Regions from separate parts of the Escherichia ruysiae genome, predicted to be linked through region 1. Evidence: riboswitches for the same ligand, from Rfam matches in the RefSeq annotation. Region 1 holds a riboswitch; each other region holds the start of a gene.
What was found. Region 1 has a riboswitch for thiamine pyrophosphate ahead of thiC (phosphomethylpyrimidine synthase ThiC). Riboswitches for the same ligand answer to the same signal wherever they lie in the genome.

Region 2: linked by a shared signal. The riboswitch ahead of thiB (thiamine ABC transporter substrate binding subunit) and the one ahead of thiC (phosphomethylpyrimidine synthase ThiC) in region 1 are both predicted to bind thiamine pyrophosphate.
Region 3: linked by a shared signal. The riboswitch ahead of thiM (hydroxyethylthiazole kinase) and the one ahead of thiC (phosphomethylpyrimidine synthase ThiC) in region 1 are both predicted to bind thiamine pyrophosphate.

The regions. Positions count from the first base shown of each region.
Region 1 covers NZ_JAVIWS010000001.1:2,345,849-2,351,442, reverse strand. Annotated here, with positions in the region: gene thiE (thiamine phosphate synthase) at 1-602, opposite strand, end outside; gene thiC (phosphomethylpyrimidine synthase ThiC) at 602-2,497, opposite strand; TPP riboswitch at 2,577-2,677, opposite strand; gene RGV86_RS11470 (Rsd/AlgQ family anti-sigma factor) at 2,729-3,205, opposite strand; gene nudC (NAD(+) diphosphatase) at 3,300-4,073, shown strand; gene hemE (uroporphyrinogen decarboxylase) at 4,113-5,177, shown strand; gene nfi (deoxyribonuclease V) at 5,187-5,594, shown strand, end outside.
Region 2 covers NZ_JAVIWS010000001.1:3,376,543-3,382,136, reverse strand. Annotated here, with positions in the region: gene sgrR (DNA-binding transcriptional regulator SgrR) at 227-1,882, shown strand; TPP riboswitch at 1,916-2,015, shown strand; gene thiB (thiamine ABC transporter substrate binding subunit) at 2,046-3,029, shown strand; gene thiP (thiamine/thiamine pyrophosphate ABC transporter permease ThiP) at 3,005-4,615, shown strand; gene thiQ (thiamine ABC transporter ATP-binding protein ThiQ) at 4,599-5,297, shown strand; gene RGV86_RS16325 (DedA family protein) at 5,379-5,594, opposite strand, start outside.
Region 3 covers NZ_JAVIWS010000001.1:934,503-940,096, reverse strand. Annotated here, with positions in the region: gene rcnB (Ni(II)/Co(II) efflux transporter accessory subunit RcnB) at 1-128, opposite strand, end outside; gene RGV86_RS04855 (nickel/cobalt efflux protein RcnA) at 347-1,168, opposite strand; gene rcnR (Ni(II)/Co(II)-binding transcriptional repressor RcnR) at 1,289-1,561, shown strand; TPP riboswitch at 1,653-1,749, shown strand; gene thiM (hydroxyethylthiazole kinase) at 1,784-2,572, shown strand; gene thiD (bifunctional hydroxymethylpyrimidine kinase/phosphomethylpyrimidine kinase) at 2,569-3,369, shown strand; gene RGV86_RS04835 (glycoside hydrolase family 25 protein) at 3,436-4,254, shown strand; gene RGV86_RS04830 (GntR family transcriptional regulator) at 4,306-5,052, shown strand; gene RGV86_RS04825 (carbohydrate kinase family protein) at 5,026-5,594, opposite strand, start outside.

The DNA of each region.
Region 1 (5,594 bases):
TGTGCCGTTGCCAAATGCCAGTCTGCCGCCTGGGTAATGGCACTGACGATGGCGATACTGCCGACACCCGTCGCCATCACCGCAGGCGCGCGCGCCAGACTGATACCGCCAATCGCCACGGTGGGATAATCCACCAGACGCTCAATGTGCCGTGTCAACTGCTCTAGCCCCTGCGGTGCAGAAGGCATCTGTTTGGTTTGTGTCGGAAACACATGTCCCAGCGCGATATAAGAAGGTCGTGCTGCCAGCGCAACGTCGATTTCCATATCGTCATGGGTCGAAACGCCAAGCCGCAGACCAGCCGCGCGGATGGCGCTGAGATCGGTAGATTGCAAATCTTCCTGCCCCAGATGGACGCCATACGCCTGATGCTTGATCGCCAGCCGCCAGTAATCATTAATAAACAGCCGCGCGTTATAGCGGCGACCCAGCTCAATTGCCGCTACTACATCGGCTTCCACCTCTTCATCGCGCTGATCTTTGATGCGTAGCTGGAGGGTTCGCACGCCAGCGTCCAGCAGACGTTCGATCCACTGTACGCTGTCCACCACCGGGTACAGCCCTAAACGAAAAGGTACAGGAGGAAAATCAGGCTGATACATCACGCTTCCTCCTTACGCAGATAGATTTCTCCGCCTCTGGCGCGGAAATTCTCCGACATATCCGCCATTCCCACTTCAATGGTTTGCGCGGCGGCGTAATCACGTACTTCCTGGCTGATTTTCATCGAGCAGAATTTCGGCCCACACATGGAGCAAAAATGGGCGACTTTACCGGACTCTTGCGGCAGGGTTTCATCGTGGTAAGCGCGAGCGGTAAATGGGTCGAGAGCCAGATTAAACTGGTCTTCCCAACGAAATTCGAAGCGGGCTTTCGACATGGCGTTATCGCGAATTTGCGCGCCCGGATGCCCTTTTGCCAGGTCGGCTGCGTGGGCGGCAATCTTATAGGTGATAAGCCCTTGCTTAACGTCTTCTTTATTGGGCAGACCCAGGTGCTCTTTCGGCGTTACGTAACAGAGCATCGCGCAGCCAAACCAGCCGATCATCGCCGCGCCAATCCCCGATGTGAAGTGGTCATAGCCTGGTGCAATATCGGTGGTCAGCGGCCCGAGGGTATAGAACGGCGCTTCATGGCAGTGCTCTAACTCCTCGGTCATATTACGGCGGATCATCTGCATCGGCACATGCCCGGGGCCTTCAATCATCACCTGTACGTCATATTCCCAGGCGATTTTGGTCAGTTCGCCCAGCGTATGCAGCTCGGCAAACTGCGCTTCATCGTTGGCGTCCTGAATCGAACCGGGGCGCAGGCCGTCGCCCAGCGACAGCGAAACGTCATAAGCAGCGCAGATTTCACAAATTTCGCGGAAATGTTGATAAAGGAAATTTTCCTGATGATGGGAGAGGCACCATTTCGCCATAATCGAACCGCCGCGCGAGACGATACCGGTCAGGCGTTTCGCGGTCATCGGCACATAGCGCAGGAGAACGCCTGCATGAATCGTGAAATAATCCACGCCCTGTTCGGCCTGTTCCAGCAGCGTGTCGCGGAACGCTTCCCAGGTAAGATCTTCAGCGATCCCATTAACCTTCTCCAGTGCCTGGTAGATCGGCACAGTACCGATTGGCACCGGGCTGTTACGCAAAATCCATTCGCGGGTTTCGTGAATATAGCGACCGGTGGAAAGATCCATCACCGTATCCGCTCCCCAGCGCGTAGACCACACCAGCTTTTCCACTTCTTCTTCGATGGAAGAGGTGACCGCCGAGTTGCCGATATTGGCGTTAACTTTTACCAGGAAGTTGCGACCAATAATCATCGGCTCTGATTCAGGATGGTTGATGTTGGCGGGGATAATGGCGCGTCCGGCAGCGACTTCATCACGGACAAATTCCGCAGTGATATTTTCCGGCAGACGTGCGCCAAAGCTCATTCCCGGATGCTGGTGGCGCAAAACTTCGCTGCGGATGCGCTCGCGTCCCATATTCTCGCGAATGGCGATGAATTCCATCTCCGGTGTGATGATGCCTTGACGGGCGTAGTGCAATTGTGTGACGCGGTGGCCTGCTTTGGCGCGTTTTGGCGTTAATACGCCGCTAAAACGCAGCTCTTCGAGGCCATCATCTGCCAGCCGCGCTTTAGTGTAATCGGAACTGCGCACGGTAAGTTCTTCGCTATCGCCGCGTGCGTCGATCCACGGCTGACGCAGTTTTGCCAGCCCTTGCTGAACGTTAATGGCGATTTGCGGATCGCCATATGGGCCGGAGGTGTCATAAACCGGAATCGCTTCGTTTTCTTCGTACTGCGGCTGTTCTTTGCTGCCGCCGATTAGCGTCGGGCTAAGCTGGATCTCACGCATCGGCACGCGCACGCCGGGTTGTGTGCCAGTGATATAAATGCGTTTTGAGTTGGGAAAGGCGGTGCCTTCCAGGGTGTCGATAAAATGTTGCGCCCGGGCGCGTTGTTCGCGGCGGGTCAGTTTTATTGCAGACATAGCTCATTCCAAAAGTTAAGGACGTGGCTTGTCAGACGACGGATGAAGCAAGAGACGATCGCTGCAAAGGCGATACGGTAGCAGATTAACTCTTGTTCCCTTCGCAGGTATTAGCCTGATCAGGTTCCGCGGATCCCGAATGAACGGTCTCAGCCAGTTAAGGCACTCCGACAAGAAATTAGCCCCGAAAACGGGGCGTTGAATGTAAATTACGCGTTAACAGCGCAGAACTCAAGCAAGATGTTTGACGCGGGCGGCGTCAAGCACCAGCAGAATCAGCTTATCTTCCAGCACAAAGCGCGCTTCCAGCGCCTCGCCGATATCAGATAAAACTTGTTGAAATTCAAGGTAATTATCATGATCGATGGCGGTTTCCAGGCTGGAATCGTAGTAATCCATAATCTGTTGGGTATTGGCTTCGAGTTGCGGCCAAATCTTCGCGGCATGAGCGAGCTGCCCGTTGCCTTCCAGCTTATGAAGAATGCGCTCATAAATGCTGAAATGTCCGGCAGACAAGTAATCGACCAGACTCTGGCAAAAATCATCAAGGGCTTTTTCGTTTAGCCTCATGTACGATTCTTTGCCAGGCTTAATGCCAACCAGATTGTAGTAAGCCACGAGCAGATGCTTACGTACATGTAGCCAGCGATCAACCAGTTTGTTACTTCCTCTGACGTGCTCCGTCAGGTTATCGAGCTGGTTAAGCATGATTGACTCCGCAAGTTTGTATTCAAAAACTGCTCAGTGAGAAATGTAAAAACCATGTTAAACATGCCAGTGATGCAAAGGTAGTGCAAGAGCTATGGATCGTATAATTGAAAAATTAGATCACGGCTGGTGGGTCGTCAGTCATGAGCAAAAATTATGGTTGCCGAAGGGAGAATTGCCATATGGCGAAGCGGCAAATTTCGAGCTTGTGGGTCAGCGCGCACTACAAATCGGCGAATGGCAGGGAGAACCTGTTTGGCTAGTTCAACAGCAGCGTCGCCATGATATGGGCTCGGTGCGCCAGGTCATTGATCTGGACGTCGGGCTATTTCAACTAGCCGGACGCGGCGTGCAACTGGCGGAGTTTTACCGCTCGCATAAATACTGCGGGTATTGCGGGCATGAAATGTATCCGAGCAAAACAGAATGGGCGATGCTGTGCAGCCACTGCCGTGAGCGTTACTACCCGCAAATCGCCCCCTGCATTATTGTTGCCATCCGTCGTGATGATTCGATTCTGCTCGCTCAGCATACCCGCCATCGTAACGGTGTCCATACGGTACTTGCCGGATTCGTCGAAGTGGGCGAAACCCTCGAACAGGCGGTCGCGCGGGAAGTAATGGAAGAGAGTGGCATCAAAGTCAAAAACCTGCGTTACGTGACTTCTCAGCCGTGGCCATTTCCTCAGTCATTAATGACTGCGTTTATGGCGGACTATAAGAGCGGCGACATCGTGATTGATCCAAAAGAACTGCTGGAGGCGAACTGGTATCGTTACGACGATTTACCCTTACTGCCACCTCCTGGCACCGTGGCGCGCCGCCTGATAGAAGATACGGTGGCGATGTGTCGGGCAGAGTATGAGTGATGATACACTGACCGCCTGACGCACTAAGGAACAGCCAAAATGACCGAACTTAAAAACGATCGTTATCTGCGGGCGCTGCTGCGCCAGCCCGTTGATGTCACTCCAGTATGGATGATGCGCCAGGCGGGTCGCTATCTACCAGAATATAAAGCCACGCGTGCTCAGGCGGGCGATTTTATGTCGCTTTGCAAAAACGCCGAACTGGCGTGCGAAGTGACTTTGCAGCCGCTGCGTCGCTATCCGTTGGACGCGGCGATCCTCTTTTCCGATATCCTCACCGTTCCGGACGCGATGGGATTAGGGCTCTATTTTGAAGCCGGAGAAGGTCCTCGTTTTACCTCGCCAGTCACCTGCAAAGCTGACGTTGATAAACTGCCAATTCCGGATCCGGAAGATGAACTGGGTTACGTGATGAACGCGGTGCGTACCATTCGCCGCGAACTGAAAGGCGAAGTGCCGCTGATTGGTTTTTCCGGCAGTCCGTGGACGCTGGCGACCTACATGGTGGAAGGCGGCAGCAGCAAAGCCTTCACCGTGATCAAAAAAATGATGTATGCCGATCCGCAGGCGTTACACGCGTTACTCGATAAACTGGCGAAAAGCGTCACCCTGTATCTGAATGCGCAGATTAAAGCCGGTGCCCAGGCGGTGATGATTTTCGACACCTGGGGCGGCGTGCTTACCGGGCGCGATTATCAACAGTTCTCGCTCTATTACATGCATAAAATTGTTGATGGTTTATTGCGTGAAAACGACGGTCGCCGCGTGCCCGTCACGCTGTTTACCAAAGGTGGCGGACAGTGGCTGGAAGCCATGGCAGAAACCGGTTGCGATGCGCTGGGACTGGACTGGACAACCGACATCGCCGATGCGCGCCGCCGCGTGGGCAATAAAGTCGCATTGCAGGGCAATATGGACCCGTCGATGCTGTACGCGCCACCAGCCCGAATTGAAGAAGAAGTAGCGACTATACTTGCAGGTTTCGGTCACGGCGAAGGTCATGTCTTTAACCTTGGTCACGGCATTCACCAGGATGTGCCGCCAGAACATGCTGGCGTGTTTGTGGAGGCAGTGCATCGGTTATCTGAACAATATCACCGCTAAGGAGTAATTATGGATCTCGCGTCATTACGCGCTCAACAAATCGAACTGGCTTCTTCTGTGATCCGCGAGGATCGACTCGATAAAGATCCACCGGATCTGATCGCCGGAGCCGATGTCGGGTTTGAACAGGGTGGAGAAGTGACGCGAGCGGCGATGGTGCTGCTGAAATATCCCACTCTTGAGTTGGTGGAGTATAAAGTGGCACGCATTGCTACCACCATGCCTTACATCCCGGGGTTTCTCTCCTTCCGTGAATATCCTGCCCTGCTGGCAGCGTGGGAGATGCTGTCACAAAAGCCGGATTTAGTGTTTGTTGATGGTCATGGGATCTCGCATCCGCGCCGCCTGGGCGTTGCCAGCCATTTTGGCTTGTTAGTGGACGTACCGACCATTGGCGTGGCGAAAAAACGACTATGC
Region 2 (5,594 bases), 1.0 Mb from region 1:
GCAAATCAGTAGTCAGAATCACTCCCCTCCCACTGCATCTTGTTCTTCAGGCATAGCTAAACGTTGTAGAACACTTAACCCGCGAAGCCAGCACATCTTCTCTGTCACGATAAAATAGTGCCGCTAAAACTGACGCATGGGATACCTCATTGCTTCATCGTTAAGAATTATTGACTTAATATAGGGAAAATAAAATTGCTGACTTTTGCGCAGGAGTTCCCCTTTTATGCCATCTGCTCGTCTGCAACAACAGTTCATCCGCCTGTGGCAATGCTGTGAGGGTAAATCTCAGGAGACAACGCTGAACGAACTGGCGGAGTTATTGAGCTGCTCCCGTCGTCATATGCGCACCCTGCTCAACACCATGCAGGATCGCGGCTGGCTGACGTGGGAAGCGGAAGTCGGGCGCGGCAAACGCTCGCGTTTAACGTTCCTCTATACCGGGCTGGCGCTACAACAACAGCGGGCAGAGGATCTGCTGGAGCAGGATCGCATCGACCAACTGGTACAACTTGTCGGTGATAAAACCGCCGTGCGGCAAATGCTGGTTTCTCATCTGGGGCGTAGCTTCCGCCAGGGGCGACACATCCTGCGCGTCCTCTACTATCGTCCGTTGCGCAACCTGCTGCCTGGCAGCGCATTACGCCGTTCCGAAACGCATATCGCCCGGCAAATCTTCAGCGCGTTAACCCGCATAAATGAGGAAAATGGGGAACTGGAAGCGGACATCGCCCACCACTGGCAACAAATTTCCCCGCTTCACTGGCGCTTCTTTTTACGTCCGGGTGTCCATTTTCATCATGGTCGTGAACTGGAAATGGACGACGTGATCGCCTCATTGAAACGGATCAATACGCTGCCGCTCTATTCGCATATTGCTGAAATTGTATCGCCGACGCCCTGGACGCTGGATATCCATCTCACGCAGCCAGACCGCTGGTTGCCGTTACTGCTGGGGCAAGTTCCGGCGATGATCCTGCCGCGTGAATGGGAAACCCTCAGCAACTTTGCCAGCCATCCCATCGGCACCGGTCCGTATGCGGTAATGCGTAACAGCGCCAATCAACTGAAAATTCAGGCATTCGATGACTTCTTCGGTTATCGCGCGCTAATCGACGAGGTTAACGTCTGGGTCTTGCCGGAAATTGCCGACGAGCCAGCCGGAGGGCTGATGCTGAAAGGACCACAGGGCGAGGAAAAAGAGATTGAAAGCCGTCTGGAGGAAGGTTGCTACTATTTACTGTTCGACAGCCGCACCCATCGCGGGGCGAATCAGCAAGTCAGAAACTGGGTAAGCTATGTGCTTTCTCCGACCAATCTGGTTTATTTCGCCGAGGAACAGTACCAGCAACTGTGGTTCCCGGCTTATGGAATGCTCCCCCGCTGGCACCATGCCCGCCCGACACATTGCGAAAAACCAGCCGGACTGGAACATCTCACCCTGACCTTTTACCAGGATCATATTGAACATCGGGTCATTGCCAGGATCATGCAGCAGATTCTGGCAAGTCACCATGTCACGCTGGAAATCAAAGAGATCAGCTACGATCAGTGGCACGAAGGTGAGATTGAAAGCGACATCTGGCTTAACAGCGCCAACTTTACGCTACCGCTAGATTTTTCGCTGTTCGCGCACTTGTGCGAGGTGCCGTTGCTACAACACTGTATTCAGATCGACTGGCAAGCCGACGCCGCCCGCTGGCGCAATGGCGAGATGAATCTGGCGAACTGGTGCCAGCAACTGGTCGCCAGCAAAGCAATGGTGCCGCTGATCCATCACTGGCTGATTATTCAGGGGCAACGCAGTATGCGCGGCCTGCGCATGAATACCCTCGGTTGGTTCGATTTTAAATCGGCGTGGTTTGCGCCGCCGGATCCATGATTGCTGGTTGATAACAAAATCACTACACTAACGCCGTTCTCAACGGGGTGCCACGCAGACGCGTGCGCTGAGAAAATACCCGTCGAACCTGATCCGGATAACGCCGGCGAAGGGATTTGAGGCTCCTTCTCAAGTCCTTTGCCACTCTTTTTTGAGGTGCAAAGTGTTAAAAAAATGTCTTCCCCTGCTGTTGCTGTGCACAGCGCCCGTTTTCGCTAAACCCGTTCTGACTGTTTATACCTACGACTCCTTCGCCGCCGACTGGGGGCCTGGTCCGGTGGTTAAAAAAGCCTTTGAAGCCGACTGTAACTGCGAACTGAAACTGGTGGCGCTGGAAGATGGTGTCTCACTGCTCAACCGTCTGCGGATGGAAGGCAAAAACAGCAAAGCCGATGTGGTGCTGGGGCTGGATAACAATCTGTTAGATGCCGCAAGCAAAACTGGGCTGTTTGCTAAAAGCGGTGTGGCAGCGGATGCCGTTAACGTTCCCGGCGGCTGGAATAATGACACGTTCGTACCGTTTGATTACGGTTATTTCGCCTTCGTCTATGACAAGAACAAACTAAAAAATCCGCCGCAAAGCCTGAAAGAGCTGGTTGAGAGCGATCAGAACTGGCGAGTGATTTATGAAGATCCGCGTACCAGTACGCCGGGGCTAGGTCTGCTGTTGTGGATGCAAAAAGTCTATGGCAATAACGCCCCGCAAGCCTGGCAGAAACTGGCGAAAAAAACCGTCACGGTAACGAAGGGCTGGAGCGAAGCCTACGGCCTGTTTTTAAAAGGCGAAAGCGATCTGGTACTGAGTTATACCACCTCTCCGGCTTATCACATTCTCGAAGAGAAGAAAGATAACTACGCCGCCGCGAACTTCAGCGAAGGTCACTATCTGCAGGTGGAAGTCGCCGCCCGCACCGCTGCCAGCAAGCAGCCGGAGCTGGCGCAAAAATTCCTCCAGTTTATGGTTTCTCCGGCTTTCCAGAATGCGATCCCAACCGGCAACTGGATGTATCCGGTGGCAAACGTCGCGCTGCCTGCCGGATTTGAACAACTGACCAAACCAGCAACCACGCTGGAATTCACGCCAGCCGAAGTGGCGGCACAACGTCAGGCATGGATTAGCGAATGGCAACGCGCCGTCAGCCGTTAATTCCCGGTTGGTTAATTCCAGGTGTAAGCGCCGCTACGCTTGTGGTGGCGGTTGCACTGGCGGCGTTTCTCGCCCTGTGGTGGAACGCGCCGCAGGGTAGCTGGGCGGCAATCTGGCAGGACAGCTACCTGTGGCATGTGGTGCGCTTCTCCTTCTGGCAGGCGTTTCTCTCGGCGTTGCTCTCTGTCGTACCCGCAATATTCCTTGCCCGCGCGCTTTATCGCAGGCGCTTTCCGGGTCGGCTGGCGCTGTTACGTCTGTGCGCAATGACCTTGATCCTCCCGGTGCTGGTTGCTGTTTTCGGCATTCTTAGCGTCTATGGTCGCCAGGGCTGGCTGGCAACACTCTGCCAATCGCTCGGTCTGGAGTGGACCTTTTCGCCCTACGGCCTGCAAGGCATTTTGCTGGCCCATGTGTTTTTTAATCTGCCGATGGCTAGCCGTTTATTACTTCAGGCACTGGAAAACATTCCCGGCGAACAACGTCAACTTGCCGCACAGCTTGGGATGCGCGGCTGGCATTTCTTTCGTTTCGTCGAATGGCCGTGGTTACGGCGACAAATCCCGCCGGTTGCCGCGCTTATCTTTATGCTCTGTTTCGCCAGCTTCGCCACCGTGCTATCACTGGGCGGCGGTCCGCAGGCGACCACTATCGAGCTGGCTATTTATCAGGCGCTGAGTTACGACTACGATCCTGCCCGCGCGGCGATGCTGGCGCTGATCCAGATGGTGTGTTGCCTTGGGCTGGTGCTGCTGAGTCAACGACTAAGTAAGGCCATTGCGCCCGGCACCACGCTGCTGCAAGGCTGGCGCGACCCGGACGATCGTCTGCATAGCCGCATTTGCGACACTGTGTTAATTGTGCTGGCGCTGCTGCTGTTGCTGCCACCGTTACTGGCGGTGATCGTCGATGGGGTAAATCGCCAGTTGCCGGAAGTGCTGGCACAACCGGTGCTGTGGCAGGCGCTGTGGACCTCGTTGCGTATTGCGCTGGCGGCAGGTGTATTGTGTGTAGTGCTGACCATGATGCTGCTGTGGAGCAGTCGCGAACTGCGGGCGCGGCAAAAAATACTGGCGGGTCAGGCGCTGGAGATGAGCGGCATGTTGATCCTCGCCATGCCGGGTATTGTACTGGCAACGGGTTTCTTTTTGCTGCTCAACAATACGACTGGCCTGCCGCAATCTGCTGACGGCATTGTGATTTTCACCAATGCGTTAATGGCGATCCCTTACGCGCTGAAGGTACTGGAAAATCCGATGCGCGATATCACCACCCGCTACAGCATGTTGTGTCAGTCGCTGGGCATTGAAGGCTGGTCGCGCTTAAAAGTGGTGGAGCTGCGCGCCCTGAAACGTCCACTGGCGCAGGCGTTGGCCTTTGCCTGCGTGCTGTCGATTGGTGATTTTGGCGTGGTGGCGTTGTTCGGTAACGACGATTTCCGCACCCTGCCGTTTTATCTCTACCAGCAAATTGGCTCTTATCGCAGCCAGGACGGTGCGGTCACCGCGTTAATTCTGCTGCTGCTCTGTTTTCTGCTGTTTACCGTGATTGAAAAACTACCGGGGCGAAATGTTAAAACTGACTGATATCACCTGGCTTTACCACCATTTGCCGATGCGTTTTAGCTTAACGGTGGAACGCGGCGAGCAGGTGGCGATCCTCGGGCCAAGCGGCGCGGGTAAAAGTACCCTGCTGAATTTGATCGCCGGTTTTCTGACGCCAGCCAGCGGTTCGCTGACTATCGACGGCGTTGATCACACCACGACGCCACCGTCACGCCGTCCGGTATCGATGCTGTTTCAGGAGAACAACCTGTTCAGCCACCTGACGGTCGAGCAGAACATCGGGCTGGGGCTAAATCCGGGATTGAAACTGAACGCGGCACAGCAGGGGAAAATGCACGCTATCGCCCGCCAGATGGGGATTGATAATTTAATGGCGCGGTTACCGGGCGAGCTTTCCGGCGGTCAGCGGCAGCGCGTAGCGTTAGCGCGTTGTCTGGTACGCGAACAGCCGATTTTATTGCTTGATGAACCGTTCTCCGCGCTCGATCCGGCGTTACGTCAGGAGATGTTGACGCTGGTGAGCACGAGCTGCCAGCAGCAAAAAATGACGCTGTTGATGGTATCGCACAGTGTGGAAGATGCGGCGCGGATCGCCACGCGCTCGGTGGTGGTCGCCGACGGGCGCATCGCCTGGCAGGGTAAGACTGATGAGTTGTTGAGCGGTAAGGCGAGTGCTTCGGCGCTGTTGGGAATTACAGGTTAAAAGCGCACGGACAGTCCCCTCGCCCCTCTGGGGAGAGGGTTAGGGTGAGGGGAACAAACCAGCGCCGGTGCAAACTATCCCCTAAACCCCAACCACTTTACGCAAAATATCGATATACACCGGCATCAACGGATGGCGAATTAACACCACCAGCGCCACCACGCCAGTGGCAGATATCAACGGTGTCAGCCACAACAAATGACCACGCGACAAATAATGACTTAAACGGTCAGTTGCTTTACCGCTGCGCCATAACCGCCAACACAGCCAGCCGCCAACCCACAAAAACACCGCCGT
Region 3 (5,594 bases), 1.4 Mb from region 1:
ATGAAACTGCTCAACTCATACTTTGAAATTCCAGAGGCATTGGTCGAACCCGCAGTGACCGGTGCGGCCCACGCTACGCTGGTTGCCAGCAACAGCGCACCCAACAATAACTTATTTCTTATGGTCATATACTCTCCACGTTGGGGATCAGCAAAATCAGTCGCATATCTTTCCTGTCATACAATATAACCGACAAGCGATATTTTGTTAGTGATCCCATGATTTCGTAAAAAGTGTAAATGAAAGGATGCTGTAAAAGCATCCTCATCGGGCGAAGAGTCAGCGGAAATAGCTGATTTAAGAATCATCCTGGGCTGAAGATAACATGCAAGCCCAAAGGATTGAGTTATCGCATTATGCCCATAAAGCCATGCACGCCCATATACACTCCGACTAAGCCAATTAACAAGCTGGAAAAATAGGGGGCTTTTTGGGCTAGTGTGTTAAATCCGCTCCAGCGTTTTGCCACTTGCTGGACACTGATTGCCGCGCCAACGCCCACGGTGACCAGCGTTAACGCAAGGCCAATACTGAAACTAACGACCAGAGTTGCTCCCAGAGTGAGGGCTTTCAGTTGAATACAAATCAGCAGCACAGTTATCGCTGCAGGGCAGGGGATCAGTCCGCCAGTCAAGCCAAACAGTAAAATCTGCCAGTTCGTGACATCCCTGCCATCAAAGCGTCGTTTAATGTCATTTGCGTGAGCCAGCTCATGGGCGTCCTGATATTCGACATTCTCGCCATGTCCGTGATGGTGATGATGTTCGTGATCATGGTCATGATGGTGGTGCTCGTGATCATGCCCGTGCATATTCTCAAGCCAGTTTCGTTCACCGCGCCATGTGCGCCAGAACATCCATAATGCGGTGCCGAGAATGATGACCGCAGAAATTAACTGTAGCCACGGTTCCGCCGACTGCGCAGTAAAGCGTTTGCTGATCACCATCCCGCCAAAGGCAATCAACCAGACTACCGCAGTATGCGAAATGGTTGCTGCCAGTCCAAGCATCACCGCCTGTTTAATCGTACCTTTAATGGCGATGATAAACGCCGCCATCATCGTTTTTGAGTGCCCAGGCTCCAGACCATGAAGTGCACCGAGTAAGATGGCGCTGGGGATGAAGAACCAGGCGTTTCCTTGCTGAAGAAGAGTGGTAAATTCAGTCATGATAATAATTCTTAGTATTAAATGGATGCAGAGATTCTACTCCCCCCCAGTACATGATACTACCCCCCAGTAGATTAATAGTGCTATGATTTTTCATTATCTTGTTAACCAGGTGTTGTTATGTCTCATACCATCCGCGACAAACAGAAACTGAAAGCGCGCGCCAGTAAGATTCAGGGACAGGTCGTCGCGCTTAAGAAAATGCTCGACGAACCGCATGAATGTGCTGCCGTTCTACAACAGATTGCCGCCATTCGTGGCGCGGTAAACGGCCTGATGCGGGAAGTGATTAAAGGTCATCTGACGGAACACATTGTTCACCAGGGCGATGAACTAAAGCGTGAAGAAGACCTGGATGTTGTCCTTAAGGTGCTGGATTCGTATATAAAATAGTTTCGTGACGTTATTGTAATACTGCCGTTTTTCCTCGTTTACAACGCGCGCGCCGGACATTACCATCCTCCTCTGCGATTTATTATCGCAACCAAACGACTCGGGGTGCCCTTCTGCGTGAAGGCTGAGAAATACCCGTATCACCTGATCTGGATAATGCCAGCGTAGGGAAGTCACAGACCATCAGGTCATTGCTTCTTCACGTTATGGCAGGAGCAAATTATGCAAGTCGACCTGCTGAGTCCGGCGCAATCAGCGCCCGTGTTACACCTTTTTCACCAATATTCCCCCCTTGTGCATTGCATGACTAATGATGTGGTGCAAACCTTTACTGCCAATACTTTACTGGCGCTCGGCGCATCGCCAGCGATGGTTATCGAAACCGAAGAGGCCAGTCAGTTTGCGGCAATTGCCAGTGCTTTACTGATTAACGTTGGTACACTGACGCAGCCACGCGCACAGGCGATGCGTGCCGCCGTAGAACAGGCAACACGCTCCCAAACACCCTGGACACTTGACCCGGTCGCGGTTGGTGCACTCGATTATCGCCGCCGTTTTTGTCTGAAACTCCTGTCTCTTAAACCAAGCGCCATACGCGGTAATGCTTCGGAAATCATGGCATTAGCAGGCATCGCTAATGGTGGTCGTGGTGTGGATACCACTGACGCAGCAGCCAATGCGTTGCCCGCCGCACAAACTCTGGCACGGGAAACCGGCGCAATCGTCGTGGTCACTGGCGAGGTGGATTATGTTACTAATGGTCGTCGCACCGTTGGTATTCACGGCGGTGACCCGTTAATGACCAAAGTGGTGGGAACTGGCTGCGCATTATCGGCAGTTGTCGCTGCGAGCTGTGCATTACCGGGCGATACGCTGGAAAATGTTGCATCTGCCTGTCACTGGATGAAACAAGCCGGAGAACGCGCAGTCGTCAGAAGCGAAGGGCCGGGCAGTTTTGTTCCACATTTCCTTGATGCGCTCTGGCAGCTGACGCAGGAGGTGCAGGCATGAAACGGATTAACGCTCTGACCATTGCTGGTACTGATCCGAGCGGTGGTGCGGGGATTCAGGCCGATCTTAAAACCTTCTCGGCACTTGGCGCTTATGGTTGCTCAGTTATTACTGCACTGGTGGCGCAAAATACCCGTGGCGTACAGTCGGTGTATCGCATTGATCCTGATTTTGTCGCCGCCCAGCTCGATTCGGTGTTCAGCGATGTGCGAATCGACACCACCAAAATCGGCATGTTGGCAGAAACCGATATCGTTGAAGCGGTGGCAGAACGGTTGCAACGTTATCAGATCCAAAACGTGGTACTCGACACCGTTATGCTGGCAAAAAGCGGCGACCCGCTGCTTTCACCTTCGGCGGTTGCTACGCTGCGCAGTCGATTATTGCCACAGGTTTCATTAATAACGCCAAACTTGCCCGAAGCTGCCGCCTTGCTCGACGCGCCACACGCGCGCACCGAACAGGAAATGCTGGAACAAGGGCGATCGCTGTTGGCGATGGGCTGTGGCGCAGTGCTAATGAAAGGTGGTCATCTGGATGATGAGCAAAGCCCGGACTGGCTGTTTACCCGCGAGGGTGAACAACGGTTTACCGCACCGCGCATTATGACCAAAAACACCCACGGCACTGGTTGTACGCTCTCTGCGGCGTTGGCTGCACTACGCCCGCGCCATACAAACTGGGCTGACACCGTACAGGAGGCAAAAAGCTGGCTGTCGGCAGCGTTAGCCCAGGCAGACACGCTGGAAGTTGGTCACGGGATTGGTCCGGTTCACCACTTCCACGCCTGGTGGTAAGCGCCGTACTATAGCTGCTTTGGTTATTGTCAGCTTTTTTTGTGCTGAAATTCAGGGATGAAACCAATGCAGCTAAAAATCGTCAGTCGCAAAAAATTCACCGCCTTGTTATGCGCTTTGGGGCTAATTTCCATCGTGGCGATTTATCCCCGCCAGACGGTGAATTTTTTCTATTCGACAGCAATTCAGATCAAAGACTACATCCACTTCTACGGTTATCGCCCGGTTAAATCTTTCGCTATTCGCATACCTGCCAGTTACACCATTCATGGTATTGATGTTTCACGCTGGCAGGAGCGGATCGACTGGCAGCGTGTTGCAAAAATGCGCGACAACGGTATCCGCTTACAGTTTGCTTTTATTAAGGCTACGGAAGGCGAAAAGCTGGTTGACCCGTATTTTTCGCGCAACTGGCAAAGAAGCCGCGAAAATGGCCTGCTGCGTGGGGCGTATCACTATTTTTCTCCGTCGGTATCCGCTTCAGTTCAGGCCAGATTATTTCTACAAACGGTGGATTTTGCCCACGGCGATTTCCCTGCTGTGCTGGACGTAGAAGAGCGAGGAAAATTATCGGCAAAAGAATTACGCAAACGGGTCAGTCAGTGGCTAAAAATGGTCGAAAAAAGCACGGGAAAAAAACCGATTATTTATGCTGGCGCGACGTTTTATCACACGAATCTGGCGGGCCATTTCAATGAATATCCGTGGTGGGTGGCTCACTATTATCAACGTCGTCCGGACAATGACGGAATGGCATGGCGTTTCTGGCAGCATTCCGACCGTGGACAGGTAGACGGCATTAATGGGCCGGTGGATTTTAATGTGTTTAATGGCACGGCGGAGGAGTTCCAGGCATTCGTTCATGGGATTAAAGAAACGCCTTAAATAAGAAGCAGTGATATACTCCCACCAGACTCCCCGGCAGGAAAAAGACAAATGGAACAAGCGCATACCCAGCTTATTGCCCAACTGAATGAACGTATTTTAGCGGCGGACAACACGCCGCTTTATATTAAGTTTGCCGAAACGGTAAAAAATGCCGTGCGTAGCGGGGTGCTGGAGCATGGCAATATTTTGCCCGGCGAACGCGATTTAAGTCAGTTAACCGGCGTTTCGCGCATTACGGTGCGCAAGGCGATGCAGGCGCTGGAAGAAGAGGGCGTGGTGACGCGTTCGCGTGGTTACGGCACGCAGATCAACAACATCTTCGAATACTCGTTAAAAGAAGCGCGAGGCTTTTCGCAGCAGGTGGTGTTGCGCGGTAAAAAGCCCGACACGCTGTGGGTTAACAAGCGAGTGGTAGAGTGCCCTGAAGAAGTCGCGCAGCAGCTGGCGGTTGAAGCAGGAAGTGATGTCTTCTTGCTTAAGCGCATTCGCTACGTGGATGAAGAAGCGGTATCGATTGAGGAGTCGTGGGTTCCTGCGCATTTAATTCATGATGTTGATGCCATCGGAATTTCTCTTTATGACTACTTTCGCAGTCAGCATATTTTTCCAAAGCGTACCCGTTCCCGCGTTAGTGCCCGGATGCCGGATGCCGAGTTTCAGTCACATATTCAGTTAGATAGCAAAATACCGGTGCTGGTGATCAAGCAAGTGGCGCTTGACCAACAGCAACGGCCTATTGAGTACAGCATCAGTCACTGTCGCAGCGATCTATACGTTTTTGTTTGCGAGGAGTAGTTCCTCGCGCGTTGGCGCGCAATCACCGCCGCGATGCCCGACAACCCACGATGCCACCGCATTACCCAGCAGCACCGCGTCTGCCAGCGGTAAACCGGAGGCCAGTCCCGCCAGTACGCCACCTGCATGACTGTCGCCTGCACCAATCGTATCAACGACTTGCGTGGGAAATGCCGGAACGCAGCCAGAAGCGCCGTTGCTGAAATACCAGGCACCTTCTTTATCCAGGCGAACGATCAATGGCGCGGCAAATTTCTCCTGCCACTGCTTGCCAAGTGTTGTTATATCTGTGGATAAACGAAAACGTTCGGCAGCAATTTCAGCCTCCTGGCGATTAAGCGACACCAGCGGTCGACAAGCCATGATGCGCACAAGTAATGCATCCGGGATATCGCCAATACGAGGGCCAAAATCAATAAACGGCGTCACGTCTTGCAGTCCCTCCAGCCAATCCACTAACAATTCGCCGCAGGGCGAGGCCAGTTGATAACCAGAAAAATAGAGCAGGCTACCAGGTGCAACGGTTAGTCGCGCCAGCCACT